One region of the Streptomyces sp. NPDC088246 genome, then DNA from elsewhere that is predicted to be linked to it. Evidence: riboswitches for the same ligand, from Rfam matches in the RefSeq annotation. Region 1 holds a riboswitch; each other region holds the start of a gene.

The links. A riboswitch is a leader RNA that binds a small molecule or an ion and turns the genes downstream of it on or off. The one in region 1 is predicted to bind cyclic di-AMP.
Region 2: linked by a shared signal. The riboswitch ahead of ACIPEK_RS38050 (M23 family metallopeptidase) and the one ahead of ACIPEK_RS16710 (transglycosylase SLT domain-containing protein) in region 1 are both predicted to bind cyclic di-AMP.
Region 3: linked by a shared signal. The riboswitch ahead of ACIPEK_RS14720 (peptidoglycan DD-metalloendopeptidase family protein) and the one ahead of ACIPEK_RS16710 (transglycosylase SLT domain-containing protein) in region 1 are both predicted to bind cyclic di-AMP.
Region 4: linked by a shared signal. The riboswitch ahead of ACIPEK_RS18935 (NlpC/P60 family protein) and the one ahead of ACIPEK_RS16710 (transglycosylase SLT domain-containing protein) in region 1 are both predicted to bind cyclic di-AMP.

What each region holds. Positions count from the first base shown of each region.
Region 1 is NZ_JBIURV010000010.1:197,878-202,224, reverse strand. It holds gene ACIPEK_RS16725 (hypothetical protein) at 327-644, shown strand; gene ACIPEK_RS16720 (hypothetical protein) at 706-1,080, opposite strand; gene ACIPEK_RS16715 (DUF2461 family protein) at 1,112-1,762, shown strand; gene ACIPEK_RS16710 (transglycosylase SLT domain-containing protein) at 1,897-2,631, opposite strand; cyclic di-AMP (ydaO/yuaA leader) riboswitch at 2,636-2,822, opposite strand; gene ACIPEK_RS16705 (ABC-F family ATP-binding cassette domain-containing protein) at 3,533-4,347, shown strand, end outside.
Region 2 is NZ_JBIURV010000049.1:17,058-21,404, forward strand. It holds gene ACIPEK_RS38035 (SPFH domain-containing protein) at 1-162, shown strand, start outside; tRNA gene ACIPEK_RS38040 (tRNA-Met) at 316-389, shown strand; gene ACIPEK_RS38045 (PP2C family protein-serine/threonine phosphatase) at 704-1,792, shown strand; cyclic di-AMP (ydaO/yuaA leader) riboswitch at 2,122-2,274, shown strand; gene ACIPEK_RS38050 (M23 family metallopeptidase) at 2,286-3,455, shown strand; gene ACIPEK_RS38055 (aldo/keto reductase) at 3,596-4,347, shown strand, end outside.
Region 3 is NZ_JBIURV010000009.1:25,433-29,779, forward strand. It holds gene ACIPEK_RS14715 (SGNH/GDSL hydrolase family protein) at 1-296, opposite strand, end outside; gene ACIPEK_RS14720 (peptidoglycan DD-metalloendopeptidase family protein) at 486-1,442, opposite strand; cyclic di-AMP (ydaO/yuaA leader) riboswitch at 1,448-1,602, opposite strand; gene ACIPEK_RS14725 (alpha-galactosidase) at 1,899-3,995, opposite strand; gene ACIPEK_RS14730 (tyrosine-protein phosphatase) at 4,221-4,347, shown strand, end outside.
Region 4 is NZ_JBIURV010000012.1:170,190-174,536, reverse strand. It holds gene pcrA (DNA helicase PcrA) at 1-1,787, opposite strand, end outside; cyclic di-AMP (ydaO/yuaA leader) riboswitch at 2,046-2,211, shown strand; gene ACIPEK_RS18935 (NlpC/P60 family protein) at 2,210-3,367, shown strand; gene ACIPEK_RS18930 (hypothetical protein) at 3,685-4,038, opposite strand.

The DNA of each region.
Region 1 (4,347 bases):
CGGTGTATGAGCGCGGGAGCGGTATCGCCTCCAGACGAGGACGTGGTGAGTGGTTTCGTCGCTCCCAGCGCGACATGCAATCCTGACGAGTTCCGCAGGTCAAGAGGTGCTCACCTTCGGAATTCGTTGTTTCGGCAAGCAGATCTGACGATTTGGCGTTAAGAGCGCGTCATTCTATGGGGATCGGGGGGTGCGGGAACCGCAGCAGGATCCGGTGCAAAATTTCGCCCATTCCAGATTCCGGAAGGGTGCGGGTGTCCCCGAGCGCCGCGATGCGCGGATGGCCGCGGGTCGCGCATCCACGGTCTTGATGCCAGCCTGGAGACATGGCTTGGGCGTCATGGACGACTCGCGGCGTTTTCTCCGGGCACGGTGGCGTGCTCACGGACGAGGTCGGAGTCCTGTCCGGAGACCTGACCGTTCACACGACCTGGGCCGATGACACGGCCCAGGTCACTGTGCAGTACACGGGTGCGATCGACTGGTTCACCATGTCGGGCAGCCCGGTGCCGTGCTACTCGGAGGACGACAGCCGGCGCCTTCATGAGGCGGTGGTGAAGTCCGTCCGGGAGGGAGCCGCGGCCACGGTTCCGAGCCCTCCGCCACAGAAGCCGGAGCGACCGACGCAGAGCGCCCAGGAGTGAGGGCTACGTCGGCGGCCGCGCGCCGGGCGCTGCGGTCCGGATCACCGGGTGGCAGCCCGGTTCAGGCGGTGTGGCGGTCCGTGGCGACGGCGAAGACATGGAGTGCCGGTGTCTTGGAGCCCATGTATTGAGGCCCGGACGGCAGCGTGATCGACGCGAGTTGTCTGGACGAGTCGATGTCCACACCGATCGTGTAGAGCTTTGCGGTACGTGTGCCCTGTGCCCGGCCGCTGCCGTTGACCTTGCCTCCGTCGGCCGCGATCACCGTTACCTTCGGGACGTTCGTGGCGCTCCAGTCGGGAACGGTGATCGGGAGTGCGCTGCTGGTTCCGTCGGTGTAGGTGACCGTGACGGTGCCGGTCAGGCCGGAGGCCGCGCATGAGACCCAGCCGGCGAGCAGGGCACGGCTTCGGCTCAGAGCCTGGTGCGCACCCACCCTCAAGTCCTGGATCACTAGGATCCCTTGCGTGACAAGAGCATTCAGCGGCTGGACAGAGCAAGCGTTCGAGCTACTCCTGCAGTTGGAGGGCATGCCCTCGCAAGAAGCCCGCGAGAAGCGCCGCAAGGAACGGGAGCGTCTCGTACGGCAGCCCATGATCGCGTTGCTGAACGATATAGCCGACGCGGACCAGGCCTACGAAGACTTCTCCGTCTGGGGTTTCCGCAAGGACCCGTGGTGGTGGCAGCACCAAGTGGCGGTGATCCGGATCGCACGCAACGTCGAGATCGGTCTCCGCTTCGACCTCGACGGGCTCCGGATCAAGGGCGGCTGGACCTACCCGGACCCGGGACAGGTCCCGTTGTTCCGTACGGCCGTTGCCGCGCAGGGCAGTGGCCCCGAGCTGGTGCGCGCCATCGAGGCGCTGGGGGCTCAGGGGTACGAGATCGCCGGCGACACCATGAAGCGCATGCCGCGCGGCCACGACGCCGGTCATCCCCGTGCCCACCTGCTCCGGTACCGCTCGGTCTCCGCTGCCCGTCCGCTCGGCGGGGACTGCGCGCAGCACACGTCGGCGTTGCTCGACTCCGTGCTCCGAGCGGCGGAGGAGTTGGAACCCCTGCTCTCCTGGCTCGCCGGCCATGTGACGGTTCCCGGTTCCCGCCGGCTCGCCGTCTAGCGTCGCCTCCGCATGCTGTCCGCGGGTGAGCGACCGAAAGGCGGTCCGTGACCGGCGGGCATGGTCCCTCCCGAGGGGCCCGTTCGGCCCCTCGCCACCCGTCGGTGCTGAACCGCCATCGGCGCTGCTGCGCGTCAGTAGGCCCCGAACACGTTGTCGATGGATCCGTACCTGTCGGCGGCGTAGTTGCACGCTGCGGTGATGTTGGCGATCGGGTCGTAGCTGTCCATCGGCGTACCGGGCACGTGGTAGGCGCGGAACGTGGGGTCGATGATCTGGAGGAGGCCCTTGGACGGCGTGCCCTTGGCGGCGTTCGAGTCCCAGTTGTTGATGGCCAGGGGGTTGCCGGAGGACTCGCGCATGACGTTGCGATGGATTCCGTCGTAGCTGCCGGGGATGCTGTGCTTGGCCATGACGGCCAGCGACTCCTTGATCCAGCCGTCCAGATCGTTCGTGTACGTCGCGGGCTTCGCGGCCGGTGCGGCAGTCTTGGACTCGGCCTGCACACCGATTGTCAGCTTCATGCCCGGGCGAATACCTGCGGGGTTGTCGCCGACGATCTCTCGATTGTCCTCGTACAGCTTCTGCCAGCCACCGCTGAGCGAATGCTCCCGCGCGATCTTGGCAAGGGTATCGCCCGCGATCACGGAATAGATGGTGGGCGCGTCCTTCTGCGCGGTCTTTCCCTTGGCGGTGGCGACGGTCGATGCCGCAGCCTTTTCGGCGGTGGCGGACTGCGCCGGCGCGGCCGAGGCGAAGCCGGCACCGACCAGCGGAAGCACGAGAGCGGCTCCGCCCGTGGTCACGGCAATGAGACCGCGGGTCAGCGAAGTGGACTTACGACGACGGTGGTTACCCGTTGCAGACATAGCGAATTCCTCTCCGTCGCCTACGAGGTGAGCTGTCGGGTTCGGACTGGAGATGTCCGGCCGCACGCGAATGCGGCTTCACCCCGAGCCGTTCCGGATACCGGATCGGCGGCTTACCTGGGTTCTCCGCTCCTGCCGTACACGAGTTGGTCGGATTGCCGGACGGCGGCAGGATTCGGCGTTCCGTCCGGATTGCCGGTGACCGTAGGCGAGAAACGCCGAAAGGGACAAGCCCCTATTTTTGGATCACAATTCATTTGCAAGATCGAACCGCGAAATTGGCAGTAACCCACCTCACACCGCGAAGCAAGATTTCCTTGCACATAAGGGCACCGGGCAGCGCGCCGCGGCATCTTGAACTCTGCAAGTGACTCACACCACGAGGTCCCCAAAAGGGGCAATTCGTCCAGCGCCCAAGGGTCGCAACTCTCTCTAAATGCCTCTTTATTAACCAAGGGATCACTTCTAAGCAAATCGCCCATACTTGAACATTTGCATGCGCTCTGGATGCCTCTCGGGTCGATCGCACCCGCCAGTGCTCCACGACCTCCGGCCTCCCGGCGAAGCGGCCCGCGGGCCGCTTCGCCGCACCCCCCGGACGGCACCGAGGCTTTGCCTTTCGCCCTCCGGGTCGTTATCGTTTTCAACGGCCCTGTTGTCTCCGATAGAGGTGGACGTTGCGCATCTGAGGTTCGCGATCATCGCGCCGTACGGCTCCAGCCGTACGCCCGTCACGCAATGGCAGTGTTCAGTCCTGCCCGTGACCCCGCGTGGATGCGACCTCGGTGCATGAGCCGTCCCTCTGTCTTTCGGACCGCCGCACCTCCCTCTCGGTTCGGTCGCTGCGTGGTGCTCGCATACGAAGCCCCCATTCACCGCGCTTGCGACTGCGAGGATCACCATGGCTACACCCACCGCGCCCAGCGCCTCTCTCACCTGCTCCGCCCTGTCCTTCCAGTGGCCGGACGGCACGACCGTCTTCGACGGACTCTCCCTCAGCATCAGCCGCGGCCGCACCGGTCTCGTCGGGACCAACGGCGCCGGCAAGTCGACACTGCTGCGACTGCTGGCCGGCCAACTGCGCCCGTCCCAGGGCTCGGTGACCGTCGGCGGCAGCCTCGCCCACCTCCCTCAGAACATCACCCTCGACACGGGGCTGCGTGTGGACGAGGCCCTGGGCATCGCCGGACGGCGCAATGCGCTGCGCGCCATCGAAGGCGGGGATGTGGACGAGGAACACTTCGAGACGATCGGCGATGACTGGGACGTCGAGGAACGAGCCCTCGCGACACTGGGGTCACTCGGACTCGGCGATGTCGAACTGGACCGCACCGTGGGCCAGATGTCCGGCGGGGAGACCGTCCTGCTGCGCCTGGCCGCACTGCTGCTGGAGCATCCCGACGTTCTCCTGCTGGACGAACCGACCAACAACCTCGATGTGTTCGCTCGCCGCAGGCTCTACGAGGCCATCGACTCCTGGCGCTCCGGTGTCCTCGTCGTGGTGAGCCACGACCTCGAACTGCTGGAGCGCGTGGACCGCATCGCCGAACTGCGCTCCGGATCTGTGAACTGGTACGGAGGCGGCTGGTCCGCCTACGAAGAAGCCCTGGCCACCGAACAGGAAGCCGCCGGGCGGATGTTGCGGGCCGCCGAGGCCGACGTACGCCGGCAGAAGCGCGAGCTGGAGGAGACCCATGTGAAACTGGCGCGCCGCCA
Region 2 (4,347 bases), on a different contig from region 1:
GACCTCACCGTTCTCAACGGCACCAATGGTGTCAACGAGATGGCGGCGGGCGTGGTCAGCCAGGGGCTGGCGATCCTCCACTCGCTGCAACGCGGTGCGAACCCGATGAAGCCCCCGGCGGTCAACGGGAAGACCACACCTCGCATCACCGAGACGAACTGAAGGCCACTCCTCGTATCACCGAGACGAACCGAGGGGGCGGGAGCCGCGCTGTTCGCCGTCACCACGAGGGGCGCACGGACCGGGCGCCGAGTGGCCATGATTCGCCGAGTGGTCATTCGTGCGCCGGACATGCCGTAGAGTTGTGTTTACCGACGCGGGGTGGAGCAGCTCGGTAGCTCGCTGGGCTCATAACCCAGAGGTCGCAGGTTCAAATCCTGTCCCCGCTACTGAAGAATCAGGCCCGGCACGCATGCAGCGTGCCGGGCCTGATTCATTTCCGCGTCGCGTTCCGGGGCGTGGGGCGGCCGGTCTGCGGGCCCATGCAGGAGCGGGTCCGGGCGGTGTGTGAGCTGTGCCATGCATGTACCCCCATTGGTCGATGAGGAGTCGCCGCACGGCTCCGCTCCGGCGAGCCTGGGGGTGGGGCGCGGTACCGTCCGCAGCCGCGCGCGTACCGGGCAGGAGACCACAGGTGTGGAAGCGGCTGAAGCGGCGCGGCAGACATGCCGAGGATGGCACCCGTTCCCGGCGGTTCGTCCGCATGCTGCCCGCCCTGATGATCATCGGCGGGCTGGTGTTCGATCTCCTCACCCCGCCGGTCTTCACCGCCATTCCGCTGTTCGTGGCGGCGCCGCTGATCGCCGCGCCGTTCTTCTCGCTGCCCGGCACCATCTGTACCGGCCTTGCCTCGATGGTGGCCGTCACCGTGCTGCGGCTGTACAGCAACCCGTTGCCGTTGGTCGTGCCGTTCATCGAGCTGCTCACCCTGGCCACCGTCTCGGTCCTCGCGGTCGTGATCAACGCGGTCGTACGGCGCGGCAATGAGCAACTGGCCTCCGCGCGGGTCATCGCGGAGACCGCCATGCGGGCGGTGCTGCCGAAGCCGTCCGACCGGATCGGCGGGCTGCATGTGGCGGCGCGGTACGAGGCGGCGCAGGCTGACGAGTACGTCGGCGGGGATCTGTTCGCCGTGGCGGACACCCCGCAGGGGGTGCGCCTGGTGGTCGGGGATGTGCGGGGGAAGGGGCTCGGCGCCGTGGAGTCGGTGGCGGTGGTCATCGGGGCGTTCCGGGAGGCGGCCGAGCAGGAGCGTTCGCTGGAGGGCGTGGCGCAGCGGCTGGAGCGGGCGCTGGCGCGGGAGGGGGCGCGGGGTGGGCTGGACGCGGTCGAGGGGTTCATCACTGCCGTACTGGCCGAGATCCCGTCCGGAGTGTCCCGGGTGCGGATCGTCAACCGCGGTCACCCCGAGCCGATCCTGCTGCATCCGGACGGGGCGGTGGAGGTGCTGGGGTCCACGGTGCCCGCGCTGCCGCTCGGGATGGACCTGGGGGTGTGGCCCGACCGGGCGGACGAGTGGGATCTGCCGGCGGGGACGACCCTGCTCCTCTACACCGACGGCCTCTCCGAGGCGCGGAACGCCGACGGGGTCTTCTACGACCCGGCGGCCCGGCTGCACGGGCGGATCTTTCCGGGGCCCGAGGAGCTGCTGTCCGCGCTGACCGATGACGTGCGGCTGCACACGGGCGGCGAGACGACCGACGACATGGCGCTGCTCGCGGTCGTACGTCCCGCGGAGGGGCAGCCGGACCGGCGCAGGACCGTGAAGATCGTGGGCCTGGAAACGATGTGACGGGTGGGGCGGGTGCTTCGCATGAATCGGGTGCTTCGTGCGGGCGGGTGCCTCGTGCGTGTTTCGCGCGGCCCGGGGGTGCGGCCTTGGGGCGCGGGATGCCACCGTACGTAACCGAAAGGCGTCTCTCCGCATAACATTTGACGCAACGTCAGAAACCGGGTAATGGCTGAGAGGCGATCAACTCGTCCGATTCCACCCGGTTGTGTCCCGTAAAGTCCAGGCCAAAGACCTGAACGATCAGTGGGAACAGCTTGGAATCGGACCCGTGTGTCTATTAACGTTCGATAACGCAGCGCGGTCGTCCCAGCCGTCGTCAGTGGCGGCACCGTGCGCGAGCGCCGAATTCCGCAAGGGAACCGGGGAACCACCTACATGGGGTGAATCGGACACCTGTGTCTCGTGAGAGGCAGAGGGGCCCGTAGGAGACCTTCCTGCTCCGAACCCGTCAGCTAACCCGGTAGGCGAGAAGGAAGGAAAGGAGTGCGCCCCCGTGGCGTCCAACAAGCCTGCCCCCGAGGCCCCCTCTCGGTTCAACCCCGAGTTCAGTTCCGAGTTCGGAACCGATTTCGGCTCCGACTACGGAACCGCCGGGACGGGAACGGCGTTCGGCGCCGAGACGGGCGGCGACTTCGCCGGTGAGTTCGGCAGCGAATTCCGCGCCGACGGCAACGCTGAGCCCGACAGAAGCTGGGACGAGTGGAACCCCACCGAGGAGTCCGTCCGCCCCGTACGTGGCAAGCACCGCGTCGCCAAGCAGCGCAACGGACTTGCCCGTAGCTCCACGGTGCTCGGGGTCGGTGTCATCGCGGCAGTCGGCGCGGGCGGCATGGCCACCGCGCAGAGCAAGCCGCCGGTCTCCATCTCCCTTCCCGACTCCATCTCGGACAACCTCCCCGACGCCAAGTCCCTTCCCGGCGTGGGCTCCCTGTTCTCCGGTGAGTCCGAGGCCGACAAGGCCGAGGCCGCCGCCGCTGCCGCCCCGCTCACCACCGCCGGCCTCACCGCCGCCGAGGCCGAGCAGGGCACGACGGACGCGGGCGAGGCACTCCGGGCCCGCATCCTCCAGCAGGCCGAGCAGCAGCAGGACGCCGCCGACGCCGAGGCCAAGGCGGCGCAGGAGAAGGCGGCCGCGGAGAAGGCCGCCGCCGAGGCCAAGAAGCAGCAGGACGCGGCCGAGGCCAAGGCCGCCGCCGAGAAGAAGAAGGCGGAGGAGGAAGCCAAGGCGAAGGCCGAGGCCCTGCGGCTCGCCAAGCTCGCCGCCAGCTACGCCATCCCGACCTCCTCGTACACGATCACCTCGACCTTCGGCCAGGCCGGCCCGATGTGGTCCTCCGGCCACCACACCGGCCTCGACTTCGCGGCGCCGGCCGGCACCCCGATCAAGGCCGTACACGGCGGCACCATCAAGTCGGCAGGCTATTCCGGTTCGTACGGCTACCGCACGGTGCTGGAGCTCGACGACGGTACGGAGCTGTGGTTCTGCCACCAGTCCTCGATCGGCGTCAGCGTCGGCCAGAAGGTCACCACCGGTGAGACCATCGGCCGGGTCGGCGCGACCGGCAATGTCACGGGCGCGCACCTCCACCTGGAGGTCCACACCCCCGACGGCACGGGCATCGACCCGATGGCCTGGCTGCGCGGCAAGGGCCTCAACCCCTGATCCGCCGGCCGCCTCCCGGCCTTCGTGATCCGAGCCGGTTCACCGGCCGTTGAACCCCGGCAGTCCTGACGCTCACCCCCCGACGTCAGGGCTGCCGGTCTGCCGGAATAGCGGACCCGCGGGAATCCGTTGACCGAGATATGAGTTCTCTTCGTAAGCTGGGCCCTTCCGACCTCCAGGTCTTCCCGCTCGCCCTGGGCGGCAATGTCTTCGGCTGGACCGCCGACGAGGCGCAGTCGTTCGCCGTGCTGGACGCCTACGCCGCGGCGGGCGGCAACTTCATCGACACCGCCGACGCCTACTCCGCCTGGATCCCGGGCAACGAGGGCGGCGAGTCGGAGACCGTCATCGGCAAGTGGCTCGCGGCACGCTCCAACCGTTCCGACATCGTCGTCGCCACCAAGGTCGGCGCCCACCCCTCGTACAAGGGGCTCTCCGCCGCGAACATCAAGGCCGCGGCCGAGGAGTCGCTGCGTCGGCTCGGCACCGGCCACATCGATCTGTACTACACGCACTTCGACGACGAGACCGTCCCGGTAGAGGAGATCATCACCGCCCTCGATCAGCTGGTGAAGGAGGGCAAGGTCCGGGAGATCGGCGCCTCCAACATCAGCCCTGTGCGGCTCCAGGCGTCCCTGGACTTCTCGGAGCGCGAGGGGCTGGCCCGTTACGTCGCCCTGCAGCCGCACTACAACCTGGTCTCCCGCGACACGTACGAGGGTGAGCTCCAGGACACGGCCGCCCGGGCCGGGCTCGCCGCCGTCCCGTACTTCGCCCTGGCCTCCGGCTTCCTCACCGGCAAGTACCGTCCGGGTGCTTCGGTGGAGAGCGCGCGGGCCGAGAAGGCCGGTCAGTACCTGGAGTCGGAGCGGGGACAGAAGGTATTGGCGGC
Region 3 (4,347 bases), on a different contig from region 1:
TCCTTGGCGCGCGGCACCTGCTCCTCGACGATCTGGTCGAGGAGGCGTCCACGTACGGCGAGATTGGCGTACCTGAAATTCCCGTGAGTGGAGCCTTCGGTGCTCGTCCCCGCATCGGAGTCCGGGAGCTGGTCCGCGAGAAGTACCGCGAAACGGTCCGCCCAGCCGACGAAGGTTCCGTCCGGGCCGGGGTCGCCGACTCCCTCGGTGAAGCTGTCGCCAATCGCTGCGTACGACCCGATGACGCCATGTCGGTTGATGACGCCACGTTGATTTTTTCTCGAATCGTCTGCCACAAACGCTTATCCTGCACCGCCGAATGTGACCTACGCGACCGTATTAAGGGGTTGACGGGTGGTGAGATAGACCACCCGGTCAGGTTTTGGTAAAGGGGGAATAAGCAGAAGGGGCGGTGCGCCGCCGCGCACCGCCCCTTCTGTGTTGCTCAGTTCATGCTTTGTTGCTCAACTGCCCGGCCGTTCGGCTCAGACGTAGATGCCGTGCGAAGCCAGGTAGGCGATCGGGTCGATGTCCGAGCCGTACGCCGGGCCCGTGCGGACCTCGAAGTGCAGGTGCGGGCCGGTGGCGTTGCCGGTGGCGCCGGAGAGGCCGACCTGCTGACCGGTGCTCACGGCCTGACCCGCGGAGACGGAGATCGAGGACAGGTGACCGTACTGCGAGTAGTGGCCGTCGGCGTGCTTGACGACGACCTGGTTGCCGTAGGCACCGCCCCAGCCGGCGGTGACGACGGTGCCGGAGGTGATGGCCTTCACGCTGGTGCCGGTGAAGACGGGGAAGTCGATGCCGGTGTGGCTGCCGCTGGACCAGTTGGAGCCGGAGGCGCGGTATCCGGTGGTGTGGTTGCCGGGGACCGGGTGGCTGTAGCCGGAGCTGTTGCTCTGTCCGGCCGGGGCGGAGGTCTTGGACTCCGTGACCGTCGAGACCTTGACCGGGGCGGACTTGGCCGGGGCGGACTTCTCCACGATCGACGAGGGCACCGAGGGGGCCTTCGACGGGAGGGCCGCACCGGCGCCGGCGCCGGTGGACGCGGCGTCACCCGACGCCTTGCCGCCGAGCGTCAGCTTCATGCCCGGGAGGATCAGGCTGGGGTCTTCACCGACAACCTTGCGGTTGTCCTGGTAAAGCTTCTGCCAGCCGCCCTTGACCTTGTGCTCGGTGGCGATCTTCGACAGGTAGTCGCCGGAGACGACGGAGTACGTCGTGGTGGCGGCCTGCTTCTGCGCGACCGGCTTGGCCGGGGCGGCGTGCGTGGCGGCGGAGGCCGACTGCGGCACGGCGGTCGGGGCCGACTGCGGCGCGGCCTGGGCACCGGTGGCGCCGAGCAGCGGCAGTGCGATGACGGCGCCACCGGCGCCTGCGGCGGCGATGCCACGGGCGATGGCGCTGGACTTCGTACGACGATGCTTACCCGATATGGGCATGACGTGCTTCCTCTCCGGCGCCTGCGAGGTGAGCTGTCGGGTTCGGGCTGGAGATGCCCGGCCGCGCCGAGCGCGACTTCACCCCTAGCCGGCCGGATTTCTCCGATCGGCGGCCTACCTGGTTCCCCCGCTCCTGCCACGCGATGAGTGGGTGCGAATTCCGGGCGGCGGCAGGATTAGGCGGTCCGTCCGGATTGACGGTGACCGTAAGCGAGTCGGGACAGCGATAACAAGCCACTGGTTCCGCACCGGAATCCGCGCTCGGAAATCGGCGCGGAATTCCGGTCACACTCCGTGGATTAAGGATCTTGCCTTTCCGTGCCGCGCACGGAATACCCGACTGCCCCGCCAGCACACACCGTCACGGATATGATTCCGCTCACGAGAAGGCGACCATCTCCCATATAAGCGGGGCATATTGAGTTAAATGCACCTATTACGGACACGTCGCGCTCATCATTCGCGTCGGAGCCTCAGCACCCTCGCATCGAGATCCCCCCGAAGCCCGGTGTGCAGCCCCTGATGCAGCAGTACCGAACCGTGGTGCACCGCCCCCGTGTCCAGGCAGGTATACGTCGCTGCGGGGTCGATCCCGCGCAACCGCAGGGCCGGGGGCCGCTCCCCGTACCTCTGCGCCTCCAGCCACATCAGGACCACGGTCTCGTCCCCGTGGACGTACTGGACCGCGCTGAGTCCGTCGCGCGGGGCGCGCAGCCGGTACAGCGCGCCGTGCTGCACCACCGGCCGGATCTCCTTGTAGAGATCCACCCAGGTCCGCGCCTCGGCCAGCTCGTCCTCGCTCCAGTCGGCGAGGTCCCCACCGACCCCGAGCACACCGGCCATCGCGCTCACGAAACGGAACCGCAGCGAGCTGACCCTGTCGTTGAGCTGGACATTCGGGCTGTCGGTGACCCAGGCGGCCATCACCCGGGCCGGATGGATCTGACCGAAGCCCTCCTGGATGGTGAGGCGGTCGAGCGGGTCGGTGTTGTCCGAGGTCCACACCTGGTCCGTACGGGACAGAATCCCCAGGTCGATCCGGCCACCGCCGCCCGAGCAGGACTCGAAGGCGACGGAGGGGTGCGCGGCCCGGAGCCGGTCGATCAGCGCGTACAGGGCGTCCACATGCTCGACCCAGAGCTTCTGCTGATACTCCTCACCCGGCCAGCCCGCATCGGTGAAGCTGCGGTTGAAGTCCCATTTCACATAGTCGACGGGCGTACTGGAGAGCAGCGTGTCCAGTTGCTCCCACAGATAGTCCTGCACATCGGTGCGGGCCAGATTGAGCACCAGTTGATTGCGGAACTCAGTCCGCGCCCGCCCGGGAAAATGCTGCACCCAGTCGGGGTGTGCGCGATAGAGATCGCTGTCGGCATTGACCATTTCCGGCTCGACCCAGATACCGAACTGCATGCCGAGTCCGTGCACTTGGTCGGCGAGCGGCTTCAGTCCGCCGGGAAAGCGGTCGGGATTCGGCGTCCAGTCGCCGAGCCCGGCCCGGTCGCTGGTGCGCTGCCCGAACCACGCGTCGTCCACGACGAACAGCTCGACGCCCATCACGGCGGCGCGCTCGGCGAGGGCGCGCTGCTGCTCCTGCGAGATGTCGAAGCCGGTCGCCTCCCAGGAGTTGTAGAGCACCGGCCGCAGGCTCTGTGCGTCCGGGATCACATGGGCCAGCTGCCAGGCGTGCCAGGCCCGGCTCGCCCCGCCGAACCCCTCCGCACTCCACAGGCCGGCGAAGACGGGGGTGGTGTACGACTCGCCCGGCGCGAGCAGCAGCAACCCCGAGTCGTCGTAGCCGGCGCCGCCGGTGATCTGTACGAGCCCATCGGGGAGCTGCTGTACGGAAATCCGCCACGACCCGGACCAGCCGAGCGCGCAGCCGTACACCTCGCCGCTCTCCTCGGTTGCCGCACCGTCGGCGTCGAGTGCGACCCACGGCAGGTACTGGTGCCCGGTGTGGCCGCGCCTGCTGGAGATGACACTCTCGCCGTACGTCAGCTCCGCCCGTGCAAGCTGCGACTCCGCCGCCCAGCGTCCGTGCAGCCGGCTCAGCCGCCAGCCGTCGCGGGCGGGCAGCACCCAGGCTGCCGCGTCGGCGCGCAGCAGTTCCAGCGGCGGACCGTCCGGCCCGGCGTGGGCGACGTTGGCCCAGCGCTCGATCACATCGGAGTCGTCCCGCATCCGGTAGTGCAGGGTGAGGACGAGCCGGTGCACCGAGTCGGTGAATCCGATACGGAGTTCGTCTCCGTCCACCGTGGCGTCGGCAAAGGCCCACTCGGTACCGCGGACCTCAGGGGTGCGTACCGAGAGGGCCGGGCGGACGAACCGGGGGCCGCCCTCCACGGGGTACTCCTCGCGGCCGTCGAGCTGTGACTCGAAGCCCCTGAAGGGTGGCTCCGGTGCTGCGGCCAGGGCCTCGGCCGCAGTAAGGGGGATCCGCGGCCCCCAGTGCAGATGGACCAGCTCGTCCCGCTCGGTGAGTCGCAGTGCGTAGCTGCTGCTCGCCCCGGTGAGCAGCCAGGTCCGGCCCTTGTCGCCAGTCTCGATCATCGCATCCCCACATTCCAACAGTCCCGCACATCATCGACCATTGCCGGTGGGTGGGCAACGGCCTTGCAAGGAATTCACCGGGCGGATTTGCCGCAGGAGTACCGGGGTTGGCGGAAGTATCGACAAGCAATGACCAAGATGATTGCCTGAGGAATCAATGTCGTATCGTCGCGGGAGTGGCCTTGTCGGCGACTCGCGCCGGCGCCAGACACTCCAGGAGTCACTGTGACGCAGCAGTTGCCGCAGATCCCGTCGACGGAACCCGAGCTGGCGGGTGTCCGGAACTTCCGCGATGTGGGCGGACTGCCCACCGTGGACGGCCGGCGGGTGCGGTACGGGCGGCTCTTCCGCA
Region 4 (4,347 bases), on a different contig from region 1:
CCGGACTCACCCCGCTCCTGCTCGAATTCGAGGGCGACGGCGGCGAGTTCCTGAAGGTTCTCGATGCGGGTCTCGTCCTGCGGGTCGGTGGATGCCTGGAGCTCGGCGAGGTAGCCGGTGCGCTCCAGCACTGCCTCCAGAACCACCGCCGGGCCCGCGCCGGACTCGACGATCGTGCGCAGCTCCTCCATCAGCGTGTTGAACCGCTTGACGGCGTTTGCCGACCGGGCCGCCATGCCGTACGCCTCGTCGACCCGGCGCAGCGCCTGCGGGAAGGTGATCTTCTCGCGCATGGAGAGCGCGTCGATCATCGCCTCGGCACGGTCGCCGATGCCGCGCTTGGGAACATTGAGGATGCGGCGCAGCGGGACGGTGTCCTCGGGGTTGGCGAGGACCCGGAGGTAGGCCAGGACGTCCCGGACCTCCTTGCGCTCGTAGAAGCGCACGCCGCCGACGACCTTGTAGGGCAGTCCGACGCGGATGAAGATCTCTTCGAAGACACGGGACTGCGCGTTCGTACGGTAGAAGATCGCGACGTCGCCCGCCTTGGCGTCGCCCGCGTCGGTCAGCCGGTCGATCTCGTCGGCGACGAACTGCGCCTCGTCGTGCTCGGTGTCGGCGACGTAGCCGGTGATCCGGGCGCCTGTGCCGGCGTTCGTCCAGAGGTTCTTGGGGCGGCGGCTCTCGTTGCGCTCGATGACCGCGTTGGCAGCGGACAGGATCGTCTGCGTGGAGCGGTAGTTCTGCTCCAGGAGGATCGTGGTCGCGTTCGGGTAGTCCTCCTCGAACTGGAGGATGTTGCGGATGGTCGCGCCACGGAAGGCGTAGATCGACTGGTCCGCGTCACCGACGACGCACAACTCGGCGGGGGCGTCACCCTCGCCGGCCGGGCCGACGAGTTCGCGCACGAGGGTGTACTGGGCGTGGTTGGTGTCCTGGTACTCGTCGACAAGGACGTGCCGGAAGCGGCGGCGGTAGTGCTCGGCGACATCGGGGAACGCCTGGAGCAGATGGACCGTCGTCATGATGATGTCGTCGAAGTCCAGCGCGTTGGCCTCGCGCAGCCGGGACTGGTACATCGCGTAGGCCTGGGCGAGGGTCTTCTCGAAGCCGTCCGCGGCCTGCCCGGCGAAGGTCTCCTCGTCGATCAGCTCGTTCTTCAGGTTGGAGACCTTGGCCGTGAACGACTTCGGCGGGAAGCGCTTCGGGTCGAGCTCGAGGTCGCGGCAGACGAGAGCCATCAGCCGCTTGGAGTCGGCGGCGTCGTAGATCGAGAACGACGAGGTGAAGCCGAGCTTCTTCGACTCACGGCGCAGGATGCGTACGCACGCGCTGTGGAAGGTCATGACCCACATGGCGTTGGCGCGCGGTCCGACGAGCTGCTCGACGCGCTCCTTCATCTCGCCCGCGGCCTTGTTGGTGAAGGTGATCGCCAGGATCTGGCCGGGGTGCACCCCGCGCTCGGCGAGGAGGTGGGCGATCCGGTGGGTCAGCACCCGGGTCTTTCCGGAGCCCGCCCCGGCGACGATGAGCAGCGGGGAGCCCGCGTGGACCACGGCGGCGCGCTGCTCGGTGTTCAGCCCGTCGAGGAGCGCTGCGGAGTCGATGACGGGGCGGTGCGCGCCGTCGCGGTAGTACGCGTCCCTGGGCGGCGGGGGCCCGTCGAATACGCCCGCGAAGAGGTCCTCCGGCACCGCTTCGGGTGCGGAGTCCTCGGGGGGCGGCGGGGGCTCTTCCTCCGAGTGCTGGAGGCCGGCCAGGAAGCTGTCGTCAAAGAGGCTGCTCATCGCTTGTCGAGTCTAGGCCGCCGCAACGACACACGACGGCCGCATGACGAACCGGACCCGACGGCCGGGCACACAAAGGCAGCGGTCACCCACTCCACGTAAGCGAATACGGGCCCTCGTCGGCCCTTGCCGCCCCCACTTCAGCAAGGTCACGAAAACGTATCGGGCATATCGAACATCGACCTTCACAGCAGCACCACGGGTTGGCTAGCGTGCCCGACCGGGCGGCCCGTACCCCCTGAGGCGAACCACGCCGAGCGGGCGCCCACGCCGAATCCGGCCTGCCCTCACGGGAGTTCGGAACCGGGGACCCACACGCAGCACCGGGGTGAATCGGTCCTTGTCCCCCACTCGGACCGTAGGGCAGCCTTCCGTTCCGCCCGAACCCGACAGCTAACCCGGTAGGCGGTCCACGGAAGGAGATGCCGGCCTTGGCATCACATCGCAAACCGCGCACCCGGGTGCGCACCACCACACCGGCCGTGGGGCTCACCACGGCGGCACTGGCGTCCGTGACCCTGCTCTCCGCACAGAGCGCCACGGCCGCCCCCGCCCCGAAGCCCAGCATCGAGGACGTCCAGAAGAAGGTCGACGACCTCTACCGGCAGGCGGGCACCGCGACCCAGCAGTACAACCGGGCGAAGGAAGCCTCCGCCACCCAGCGCGCCAAGGCCGACGCCCTGCTGGAGGACGTGGCGAAGCGCGCCGACAAGCTCAACGACGCCCGCAGGACGCTCGGCGCCTACGCGGCCGCACAGTACCGCACCGGCTCCATCGCACCGAGCGCCACCTTCTTCCTGGCCGACGACCCGCAGGCGTACTTCGACCAGAGCCGGCTGATGAGCCGGATGACCGGTCAGCAGCAGAAGGCGGTCACGGACTTCCGCACGCAGCAGGCCAAGGCGTCGAGGAAGCGTGCCGAAGCGGTGCGGAGCCTGGAGACACTGACCTCGGCACAGACCACGCTGCGCACCAGTAAGCAGAACGTCCAGAAGAAGCTGGGAGAGGCACGCGCGATGCTGTCGAAGCTGACCGCCGAGGAAAAGGCGCGGCTCGCGGCGCTGGAGCGCAAGAAGGAGGCGGAGGCCGAGCGCAAGGCACAGGAGCTGGCGCGGCAGCAGGCCGCCGCCAGGGCGGAGGCGGACCGCAAGGCCGCGGAAGCAGCGAAGGGGGCGGAATCCGGCAGCGGTACGGGCACGGGCACCGGAACCGGCTCGGGCAGCAGCGCCACCACCAAGGCGGAGAAGGCCCTCGCCTTCGCCGCGGCCCAGATCGGCAAGCCGTATGCATGGGGCGCGACGGGCCCGTCCTCGTACGACTGCTCCGGGCTCACTCAGGCCGCCTGGAAGGCCGCGGGCGTCGGCCTCCCGCGCACCACCTGGGACCAGGTGAAGACAGGCACCCGGATCGCGACGGCCGATCTGCAGCCGGGCGACCTCGTCTTCTTCTACGACGACATCAGCCACGTCGGCATCTACAAGGGCGACGGAATGATGATCCACGCGCCGAAGCCGGGGGCGAATGTGCGCGAGGAGTCGATCTACTACATGCCGATCCACGGCAGCGTGCGCCCGTCGTAGCGGCTCACGCCCCTGGACCGACCGGCAAATGGGGGGTGGGTGAAGGAGCGGGGCTGGGTGCGTGCAGCTGCAAGGCGGAGGAGGGAGTCAATGCGAAGGGGGTCCCCCATGCCTTCAGGGCCCTTCAGGGCTATGGGGGAGTTGGTGACTGACGACAACGCTGGAGGGGGTCCCCCTGGCCCTTAAGGCTTAAGGCCTTGGGGGAGTGCGTGCCCAGCTCCGCGACGCCCCCCATGTGCCGGTCGGTCTTATGCCTTCACCTGCCGGACGGGCTTGGATTCCACGCCCGCCCGGCAGCGTGGGCGGCACGGACCGGCTCAGGTCCAGAGCGTGGCGATGAAGATGTTGGCGAGCGTCAGCCCGCCCACCGCCGCGAAGGCGCCCTTGTCGACCTTCTCCTCGTCCCGCTTGATGTAGACGAGCGCGAGGATCACGACCAGGAGCAGCAGCTTGACGCCGATCTTGATGTTGTTCACCTGGTGGTCGTCGGCCTGGTTGAGCCCGACCAGCGCGACACCGGTGACCAGCATCGTCAGCGCGCCGTGCAGCATCGCCGGGACGAACCGGGCCGCGCCCGTGCCCATCGCCTTCATCTGGGTCAGGAAACCGCCCAGCAGAGAGGCGATACCGATGATGTGCAGGGCGACGAAGACATTGATGAGTACGTCCATGGGTCCGCAGCCTAGCCCCGGCCATATCACCATCCCGCAGGCGGGTGCGACTTCCTGGCACTTCACTCGCGTCTGCACCAATTGCCTGACTCTGGTGTAATTTTTCCGATCAATCCACGACAATGCCGCGCCAACTTCGACCAATAGGCGTCATTACGACTCTTCCCCGCGCCCCGGGTTTAGCGTCCTGACCAGGTGACCGGCTTCACCGCCGCTCCGTACCCGGACGGCAGACCGGTCACCCCGCCGAGACGTCCGGCGGCGGGCCACTCCCCCTGTTGGTGACCCGCCGCCGGGCCTCGGGCGGGC